3 regions of the Streptomyces durhamensis genome follow, and region 1 is predicted to be linked to each of the others. Evidence: predicted binding sites of a transcription regulator. Region 1 holds the regulator's gene; each other region holds the start of a gene.
What was found. The regulator HrcA, encoded in region 1, represses chaperone genes, less so after heat shock. The targets are predictions, from matches to a motif close to TTNGCACTCNGNNNNNCNGAGTGCNAA.
Positions count from the first base shown of each region.

Region 2: groES (co-chaperone GroES) is a predicted target of HrcA. The motif match lies at 1,644-1,670, and genes of this name have one in related genera.
Region 3: groL (chaperonin GroEL) is a predicted target of HrcA. The motif match lies at 2,142-2,168, and genes of this name have one in related genera.

Region 1 covers NZ_JNXR01000001.1:160,877-164,148, reverse strand. The annotation lists gene dnaJ (molecular chaperone DnaJ) at 75-1,211, opposite strand; gene hrcA (heat-inducible transcriptional repressor HrcA) at 1,212-2,228, opposite strand; gene IO33_RS0100685 (MBL fold metallo-hydrolase) at 2,392-3,114, shown strand; gene IO33_RS0100680 (DUF3097 domain-containing protein) at 3,149-3,272, shown strand, end outside.
Region 2 covers NZ_JNXR01000027.1:28,909-32,180, reverse strand. The annotation lists gene groL (chaperonin GroEL) at 1-1,068, opposite strand, end outside; gene groES (co-chaperone GroES) at 1,190-1,498, opposite strand; gene IO33_RS0132560 (polysaccharide deacetylase family protein) at 1,744-2,565, opposite strand; gene IO33_RS0132555 (polysaccharide deacetylase family protein) at 2,913-3,272, opposite strand, start outside.
Region 3 covers NZ_JNXR01000023.1:79,085-82,356, reverse strand. The annotation lists gene IO33_RS0130655 (MFS transporter) at 1-319, shown strand, start outside; gene groL (chaperonin GroEL) at 358-1,980, opposite strand; gene IO33_RS0130645 (cold-shock protein) at 2,267-2,470, opposite strand; gene IO33_RS0130640 (MoaD/ThiS family protein) at 2,902-3,177, opposite strand; gene thrC (threonine synthase) at 3,174-3,272, opposite strand, start outside.

The DNA.
Region 1 (3,272 bases):
AACGGCATACGGGGTGCCGCGGCACCCCGTACCGCACGTCCGAGCGCCCGTGGAACGCCGTCCGCCAGCCGCCGTCAGCGACCGTTGAACGCGTCCTTCAACCGCGAGAACAACCCCTGCTGCCCGGGCTGGAACTGCCCCTGGGGCCGCTCCTCGCCGCGCAGCTTGGCCAGCTCGCGCAGCAGGCGCTCCTGCTCCGGGTCCAGCTTGGTCGGGGTCTGCACCTCGACGTGCACGATCAGGTCGCCCCGGCCGCCGCCGCGCAGGTGCGTGACACCCCGGTTGTGCAGCGGGATCGACTGGCCGGACTGGGTGCCGGGCCGGATGTCGACCTCCTCCATGCCGTCCAGGGTCTCCAGCGGCACCTTGGTGCCGAGCGCCGCCGCTGTCATCGGGATCGTCACCGTGCAGTGCAGGTCGTCGCCGCGCCGCTGGAACATCGCGTGCGGGAGCTCGTGGATCTCGACGTAGAGGTCACCGGCGGGACCGCCGCCGGGGCCCACCTCGCCCTCGCCGGCGAGCTGGATCCGCGTGCCGTTGTCGACACCGGCCGGGATCTTGACGGTCAGCGTCCGGCGCGAGCGGACGCGGCCGTCGCCGGCGCACTCCGGGCACGGCGTCGGCACGACGGTGCCGAAGCCCTGGCACTGGGGGCAGGGCCGCGAGGTCATGACCTGGCCCAGGAAGGACCGGGTGACCTGGGAGACCTCACCGCGGCCGCGGCACATGTCACACGTCTGGGCGGAGGTGCCCGGCGCCGCGCCCTCGCCGTTGCAGGTGTTGCAGACGATCGCGGTGTCGACCTGGATGTCCTTGGTGGTCCCGAAGGCCGCCTCGTCCAGCTCGACCTCGATGCGGATCATCGCGTCCTGGCCGCGCCGGGTGCGCGAGCGCGGGCCGCGCTGCGACGCCGTACCGAAGAACGCGTCCATGATGTCGGAGAAGTTGCCGAAGCCACCCGCCCCGAATCCGCCCGCGCCGGCCCCGCCCGCCTGCGAGAGGGGGTCGCCGCCGAGGTCGTAGACCTGCTTCTTCTGCGGGTCCGACAGCACCTCGTAAGCGGCGTTGATCTCCTTGAACCGCTCCTGGGTCTTCGGATCCGGGTTGACGTCCGGGTGCAGCTCGCGCGCGAGCCGACGGAACGCCTTCTTGATCTCATCCTGCGACGCGTCGCGGCGCACGCCGAGAACGGCGTAGTAGTCCGTGGCCACTTACGACTCCGCCAGGATCTGTCCGACGTACCGTGCCACTGCGCGTACCGCTCCCATCGTTCCCGGGTAGTCCATGCGGGTCGGTCCGACCACGCCGAGCTTGGCAACCGCCTCGCCGCCCGAACCGTAGCCCACCGACACCACCGAGGTGGAGTTGAGTCCCTCATGGGCGTTCTCGTGCCCGATGCGCACCGTCACGCCCGGATCCTTCGCCTCGCCGAGGAGCTTGAGGAGCACGACCTGCTCCTCCAGGGCCTCCAGGACGGGCCGGATCGTGAGGGGAAAGTCATGCCCGAAGCGGGTGAGATTGGCGGTACCGCCGATCATCAGCCGCTCCTCGTTCTCCTCGACGAGTGTCTCCAGGAGAGTGGAGAGCACCGTCGAGACCGTACCGCGGTCCTCGGCCTCGAAGGCCTCCGGCAGGTCCTCGACCAGCTTCGGCACGTCCGTGAACCGGCGGCCCGCGACCCGGCTGTTCAGCCGCGCGCGCAGATCGGCGAGCGAGCTCTCGCCGAACGGCGCCGGGCAGTCGACCATCCGCTGCTCGACCCGTCCGGTGTCCGTGATCAGCACGAGCATCACGCGCGCGGGAGCGAGCGAGAGCAGCTCCACGTGCCGGACGGTGGACCGGGTCAGGGACGGGTACTGCACGACGGCGACCTGCCGGGTGAGCTGCGCGAGCAGCCGCACCGTCCGCGCCACGACGTCGTCGAGGTCGACGGCGCCCTCCAGGAAGTTCTGGATGGCCCGCCGCTCGGGCGCCGTCATCGGCTTGACGCCCGCGAGCTTGTCCACGAACAGCCGGTAGCCCCGGTCGGTGGGGATGCGCCCCGCGCTGGTGTGCGGCTGCGCGATGTACCCCTCGTCCTCCAGGGCCGCCATGTCGTTGCGGACCGTCGCCGGGGAGACCCCGAGGTTGTGCCGCTCGGTCAGGGCCTTCGACCCGACCGGCTCCTCGGTGCCGACGTAGTCCTGGACGATGGCGCGCAGTACCTGAAGCCTGCGTTCACTCAGCATTCGCGCGCACCTCCAGCACGTCGTCCCCTCTGTCCCGCGATTCCGTCCGCCTGGCACTCTTCGTATGTGAGTGCCAGCGTTCCAGCGCCCAGTGTACGGCTGTCGGGTACACCCAGGGCAAGGTCGGTACGGTCACGGGGGCTCGTGCAGCTAGCGTCGCGGTATGACGGTGACTTGGGAAGAGCTGGGGTGGGAGCGGCTGGCCGCCGGGATCGGGCGGTGCCGCCTGCCCGGCTGGGACTGCACGGCCGGACTGGTCCTCGGGGAGGGCGCGGCACTGATGGTGGACGCCGGCTCCAGCCTGGCCGAGGGGGCGCGGCTGCGGGCCCAGGCCGAGGCACTGACCGGCGGCCGTGTGACCCATCTCGCGCTGACCCACCCCCACTTCGACCATGTCCTCGGGGCGGCGGCGATGGCGGGCGCGGAGGTGTACGGGGCGGTGGGCCTGGACGCGGTCCTCACGCACGAGCGGGAGGACCTGCGCCGGGACGCGATCACAAACGGCCTGCCGGCCGCGGCGGCCGACGAGGCGGTGGACGCGCTGGCCCCGCCCCGGCACCTGGTCTCGGGCGAGTGGACGCTGGACCTCGGGGGCGGCCGCCAGGCGCTGTTGGCGAACGTGGGCCCGGGGCACACGGCCCACGATCTCGTGGTGCTCGTGCCGGGGGATCCGGAGGTGGTCTTCTGCGGCGACCTGGTCGAGGAGTCCGGCGAGCCCCAGGCGGGTCCGGACGCGGTCCCGGCCCGCTGGCCGGACGCGCTCGACCGGCTGCTGGCCCTGGGCGGCGAGGACGCGGTGTACGTGCCCGGTCACGGAGCGGTGGTGGACGCGGCGTTCGTGCGCCGGCAACGTGACGAGCTGGCCCGCCGCTTCGGCGTGTCGTGACACCTGGGTGCCGGCTTCTCCTATCGTCATCCGAATGCGCCCACCCGTCTCCCGCCACCACCCCTCCGACGGGGGCCCTTCGGGCCCGCGCCCTCGTTCGTACTCCGCCGACCTGACCCCGCCGTGGAAGAAGCAGAAGCCCGCGCCGGAGGTGGCGG
Region 2 (3,272 bases), on a different contig from region 1:
GGTGTTCTCGATCTCGGCCTTGATCTGCGCGACGCGGCCGGTGAGGTCCTCCTGCCTGCCGGCACCCTCGACGATCGTGGTGTCGTCCTTGGTGACGGTGACGCGGCGGGCGGAGCCGAGCACGTCCAGGCCGACCTGGTCGAGCTTGAGGCCGACCTCCTCGGAGATGACGGTGGCGCCGGTGAGGATGGCCATGTCCTGCAGCATCGCCTTGCGGCGGTCGCCGAAGCCGGGGGCCTTCACCGCGACGGCGTTGAAGGTGCCGCGGATCTTGTTGACGACCAGGGTCGACAGGGCCTCGCCCTCGACGTCCTCGGCGATGATCAGCAGCGGCTTGGAGGCGCCGGCCTGGATGACCTTCTCCAGCAGCGGCAGCAGGTCCTGGATGGAGCTGATCTTGCCCTGGTTGATGAGGATGTACGGGTCGTCGAGGACGGCCTCCATACGCTCCTGGTCCGTCACGAAGTACGGCGACAGGTAGCCCTTGTCGAAGGCCATGCCCTCGGTGAAGTCCAGCTCCAGACCGAAGGTGTTGGACTCCTCGACGGTGATGACACCGTCCTTGCCGACCTTGTCCATCGCCTCGGCGATCAGCTCGCCGACCTGCTGGTCCTGGGCGGACAGCGCGGCGACGGCGGCGATGTCGGACTTCTCGTCGATCGGGCGGGCCGAGGCGAGCAGGTCGTCGGAGACGGCCTTGACCGCGGCGTCGATGCCCTTCTTCAGGGCGGCCGGGGAGGCGCCGGCGGCGACGTTCTTCAGGCCTTCGCGCACCAGCGCCTGGGCGAGCACGGTGGCGGTGGTGGTGCCGTCACCAGCGATGTCGTTGGTCTTGGTGGCCACCTCCTTCACCAGCTGCGCGCCGAGGTTCTCGTACGGGTCCTCGATCTCGACCTCGCGGGCGATCGTGACACCGTCGTTGGTGATGGTGGGGGCACCGAACTTCTTGTCGATGACGACGTTGCGGCCGCGGGGGCCGATCGTCACCTTCACCGTGTCGGCCAGCTTGTTGACGCCGCGCTCAAGGGCGCGACGGGCGTCCTCGTCGAACTTCAGAATCTTCGCCATGACAGCGGAAGCCCTCTCGGAAATCTGTGGGTGTAAAGACGACTGCGCCCCGGACGCCCGGCTTCGTTATCGGTCGCGGGGGCCAGGGGCGCAGCTCAAGAGCAAAATGTGCTCGAGGTGACTACTTCTCGATGATCGCGAGCACGTCGCGAGCCGAGAGGACGAGGTACTCCTCGCCGTTGTACTTCACCTCGGTGCCGCCGTACTTGCTGTAGAGGACGACATCGCCGACCTTGACGTCGAGCGGAAGACGCTCGCCGTTCTCGAAGCGGCCCGGGCCCACGGCGAGGACGGCGCCCTCCTGGGGCTTCTCCTTCGCGGTGTCCGGGATGACCAGGCCAGAGGCGGTGGTCTGCTCGGCGTCGAGCGGCTGGACCACGATGCGGTCCTCGAGCGGCTTGATGGCAACCTTGGAGCTGGTGGTCGTCACGATCCGACCTCCCCCTTCGGAGATCTCACGGGGTTAACTGTCTGAGGTGGCGACCAGGTGGATCCGTCGTCGCGGGTGCCGGACCTGCCCGTCGCGTGTTGGCACTCTCCAGGGGGGAGTGCCAGAGCTGAGACTATGACTGCGATTAGCACTCGGTCAAGCGGAGTGCCAATGCCGTGCGGCGCGTCGGCCGAATCCGGTCCCCGCGCTGTCTGCGCCGGGCGCCTTTGCGGCCCGGTGGGTGGTCAGTTCAGGTAGTCCTCCAGGTGCCCCACCGTCAGCCCCCTCTGCTGGACCCTGCGCAGCGCCCGCGCGGTGCGCTCGCGCAGGCTCGGTCCCGTGGTCTCGTCCGGGCCGATCAGGATGATGTCGCCGGGGCGGAGATGGTGTTCGCCGTGGGTGTAGACCAGGTCGGTCGGGGTCATGGCGGCGCGCCACAGGACGACCGTGGAGATGCCGCAGTCCGAGGCCGCGTGCAGGGTGGTGGTGTCGTACGAGCCGTACGGCGGGCGGAAGAGGCGGGGGCGCAGGCCGAGGCGGGAGCTGATCCTGTCCTGCTGGCCGCAGATCTCGGCGCGCTGGGCGGCGTAGGGCAGCCCGGACAGCGCACGGTGGTCGAGGGTGTGGTTCTCGATGCCGGCGCCCAGCCGGCGCAGGCGGGCGAAGTGGCCGTAGCCGGGGCCGGCGACGCTGTCGGTGAGGAACATGCTGAGGGGCAGCCGGAGTTCGCGGACCATGTCGACGAAGCGGGGGTCCTTGTCGGCGCCGTCGTCGTAGGTGAGGAAGACGACCCGGTCGTGGGTGGGGATGTGGTCCATGACCCGGGGCAGGACGCGGCCGGCGGTGTGCGGGGTGAGGGCCAGCGCGCGGGCGGCGGGGCTCGGCGGGCGGTCGAGGGGCTCGGTCAGGCCCCAGTGGCGGTAGCCCCGGTCGGTGGCGGGACCGGGCGGGTGCACACCCTCGGCGGCCCTCTTGCCGAGGCGCTCGATGGGATCGACGGACTGCGCACAGCCGCTGAGCAGCAGAGCCGAGGCGAGCACCCCGACCAGCACCCGCGCTGCCCCCACCCGGGACCTCCCGAAGACGGCCCCCGCGCGGGAAGGCCGGGGGCCGTCGGAGCCCACCCGGGCGCGGGGCGCCCGCCGGGCGCCGGACCTCGCCCACACACCTGCCGCCCGCGAGCCACCAGGGCTCGTCCGGGCCTCTGGCACCCGCGAGCCACGGGAAGCAGCCTGCACGCGAAGCGCTCGCAGGCCACCGGAACTCGCCCAGGCGTGGGACGCCCGCGGGCCACCGGAACCCGCCAGGGCGCGAGGCACCCGTGCGCCACCGGAGCCCGCCCGGGCGTGGGACGCCCGCGGGGCGCCGGGGGTGGTCCGGGGCGGCCGTGGGGCCTCGGAGGGCCCCGCGCAGCTCACAGGTAGTCCTCCAGGCGGGCCACGGCGTAGCCCTCGCGGGTGACCTTGTTCAGGAAGCGGCGCATGTCGTCGATCATCGTGCCGTTCCAGTCGGAGCGGCCCCGGAAGTGGGTGAGGACGATGTCGCCGCGGCGCATCTTCTGGTCGTCCTCGCGGTACTCCCAGTGGTCGACGAAGACCTCCTCGTTCCAGATCGGCGCGTACCGGATGCCGCAGGCCTTGGCGGCGCGCAGGGTGTCCTGGTTGTAGTCGCCGTAGGGCGGGCGGAAGACCGTCGGGCGCCTGCCGAACTGCTTCTCCATGATGTCCTGCATGCCGCAGATCTCGTCCCGCTGCTCCTCGTAGGACAGGCCCGG
Region 3 (3,272 bases), on a different contig from region 1:
CGAACTGCTGCGCTCGGTGAGCTCCTGGGAGCTGGCGGTCGTCCTGGCGCCGCCGCGCGCCCGGGCTTCCTATCTGGGCGTGGCCGGGATGGCGCAGTCGGTGCAGAAGGCGGTGGGGCCCCTGCTGCTGACCGGCGCGGTGATGACGGCCGGCCCGGCGGGCTGGCTGGCGCTCGGGGCGGCCGTCACCGGGCTCGGCGTGGTGCAACGGCAGGCCGCGCTGCGGCGGCTGACGGCCCTCGCCGCGCCCGGCGCCGGCTCCCGGACACGCCCGAGGGCGGCACTCCCCGCCACTGACAGGGAGTGCCGCCCTCGGTAAGGACGTTGATCAACCAGGGGCCGGGGCCCCGAGGTGGATCAGAAGTCCATGTCACCGCCCGGCATGCCGCCGCCGGCCGGCGCGGCGGCCTTCTCCGGCTTGTCGGCGATGACGGCCTCGGTGGTGAGGAACAGCGCGGCGATGGAGGCGGCGTTCTGCAGCGCGGAACGGGTCACCTTCGCCGGGTCGATGATGCCCTCGGCGACCAGGTCGACGTACTCGCCGGTCGCGGCGTTCAGGCCGTGGCCCGGGGTCAGGTTGCGCACCTTCTCCACCACGACACCGCCTTCGAGGCCGGCGTTGACGGCGATCTGCTTCAGCGGGGCCTCCAGGGCGATGCGCACGGCGTTGGCGCCGGTCGCCTCGTCACCCTCGAGCTCCAGCTTCTCGAAGACCTGGGAGGCCTGCAGCAGGGCCACGCCACCACCGGCGACGATGCCCTCCTCGACGGCCGCCTTCGCGTTGCGGACGGCGTCCTCGATGCGGTGCTTGCGCTCCTTGAGCTCCACCTCGGTGGCGGCACCGGCCTTGATGACCGCGACACCGCCGGCGAGCTTCGCCAGGCGCTCCTGCAGCTTCTCGCGGTCGTAGTCCGAGTCGCTGTTCTCGATCTCGGCGCGGATCTGGTTCACCCGGCCGTTGACCTGCTCGGAGGAGCCGGCACCGTCGACGATGGTGGTCTCGTCCTTGGTGATGACGACCTTGCGGGCGCGGCCCAGGAGGTCCAGGGTCGCGTTCTCCAGCTTGAGGCCGACCTCCTCGGAGATGACCTCGCCGCCCGTGAGGATGGCGATGTCACCGAGCATGGCCTTGCGGCGGTCACCGAAGCCCGGGGCCTTGACGGCGACGGACTTGAAGGTGCCGCGGATCTTGTTGACGACCAGGGTCGACAGGGCCTCGCCCTCGACGTCCTCGGCGATGATCAGCAGCGGCTTGCCCGACTGCATGACCTTCTCCAGGAGCGGGAGCAGGTCCTTGACGGAGCCGATCTTGGAGTTCGCGATGAGGATGTAGGGGTCCTCGAGCGACGCCTCCATGCGCTCCATGTCGGTCGCGAAGTAGGCGGAGATGTAGCCCTTGTCGAAGCGCATGCCCTCGGTGAGCTCAAGCTCCAGACCGAAGGTGTTGCTCTCCTCGACGGTGATGACGCCTTCCTTGCCGACCTTGTCCATGGCCTCGGCGATGAGCTCGCCGATCTGGGTGTCGGCGGCGGAGATGGACGCGGTGGAGGCGATCTGCTCCTTGGTCTCGACGTCCTTCGCCTGCTCCAGCAGGGCGGCGGAGACGGCCTCGACGGCCTTCTCGATACCGCGCTTCAGGGCCATCGGGTTGGCGCCGGCGGCGACGTTGCGCAGGCCTTCCTTGACCAGGGCCTGGGCGAGCACGGTCGCGGTGGTCGTACCGTCACCGGCGACGTCGTCCGTCTTCTTGGCGACTTCCTTGACCAGCTCGGCGCCGATCTTCTCGTACGGGTCCTCGAGCTCGATCTCCTTGGCGATGGAGACACCATCGTTGGTGATCGTGGGGGCGCCCCACTTCTTCTCGAGGACGACGTTGCGGCCCTTGGGGCCGAGCGTCACCTTCACGGCGTCCGCGAGCTGGTTCATGCCGCGCTCGAGGCCGCGCCGCGCCTCCTCGTCGAACGCGATGATCTTGGCCATGTGAAGTGGTCCCTCCAGGACTGGGGGTGATTCCTTCGGACCGCGCCCGCGCCCGCGACGGACGGCTCGCCGACCCGTGGTTCCTTGCCCCACATGGCCTGCGGGCCTCACCGACCCGGTCCTTCTTTGTCACTCTCACCTTCAGAGTGCTAACGCAATGATTAGCACTCGGCATGGTCGAGTGCAAGCGGCTCAGCCGGATCAGCCCGGGGCGAACGGGGGCAGCCCGGACACGGCGAAGGGCCCGCACCCTGTGCGAGGTGCGGGCCCTTCGTGCGAGAAACGTTCAGGCGCTGAGGCGGACCATGTCGGCCTGCGGGCCCTTCTGGCCCTGCGAGATCTCGAACTCCACCCGCTGGCCCTCTTCCAGGGTGCGGTAGCCGTCCATCTGAATGGCGCTGTAGTGGACGAAGACGTCCGCACCACCGTCGACCGCGATGAAGCCGTACCCCTTCTCCGCGTTGAACCACTTGACGGTGCCCTGAGCCATGCCTAACTCCCCTATTACTGGCCCTTGCACAGATCCGCACTTCGCGGACCCGGGTCAGACCTCACCCCCCATTGGTCGGGGGCGTGCGCCGGAACGCGTCGACCGCGGCTGAATGTATCTGTCCAACTGCCGTCTGCAACAGGTCAATCGGACGAGAATTCTGGACGGGAACGGTCCGGAATGTGGTGAGAATTCACCCGACTTCGGGGCAACTCGGGCCCCACAAACGTTACAAAAGCCGCATAAAACCCCCGCATTTTGGCTGTTTCTTGCGGGGTGCGCGGCGTGCGATCCGGGGCTTACGACCCGGAGATCGTGGTCAGGTTCCCCAACTGTACCGCGCTCAATCACGCAGAATTGCCCCCTCCGCTTCTCTTACGGAGGAGGCAATTCCATGAACAATGGGTAACCGATGTTACCCAAGGTAACGATCAACCGCCGGCGACGGCCGGAATGATGGAGACACCGGCGCCGTCCGGGGTGGCGGTGTCCAGGCCCTGCTCGAAGCGGACGTCGTCGTCGTTGACGTAGACGTTGACGAACCGGCGCAGCTTGCCCTGGTCGTCCAGGACGCGGGCGGCGATCCCCGTGTGGTTCTTCTCCAGGTCCTCGATGACCTCGGCGAGGGTCCCGCCCTCGGCGGGCACCTCGGCCTGACCGCCGGTGTAGGTGCGCAGGATGGTGGGGATGCGAACGGTCACGCTCATGCGAGGCCAGCCTCTCGGAAGGAGTCCAGGGTCGGGCGGATGGTGGCGGTCAGGCCGGTGCCGGCGACCGCGTCCAGGGTCTTCAGGCCGTCGCC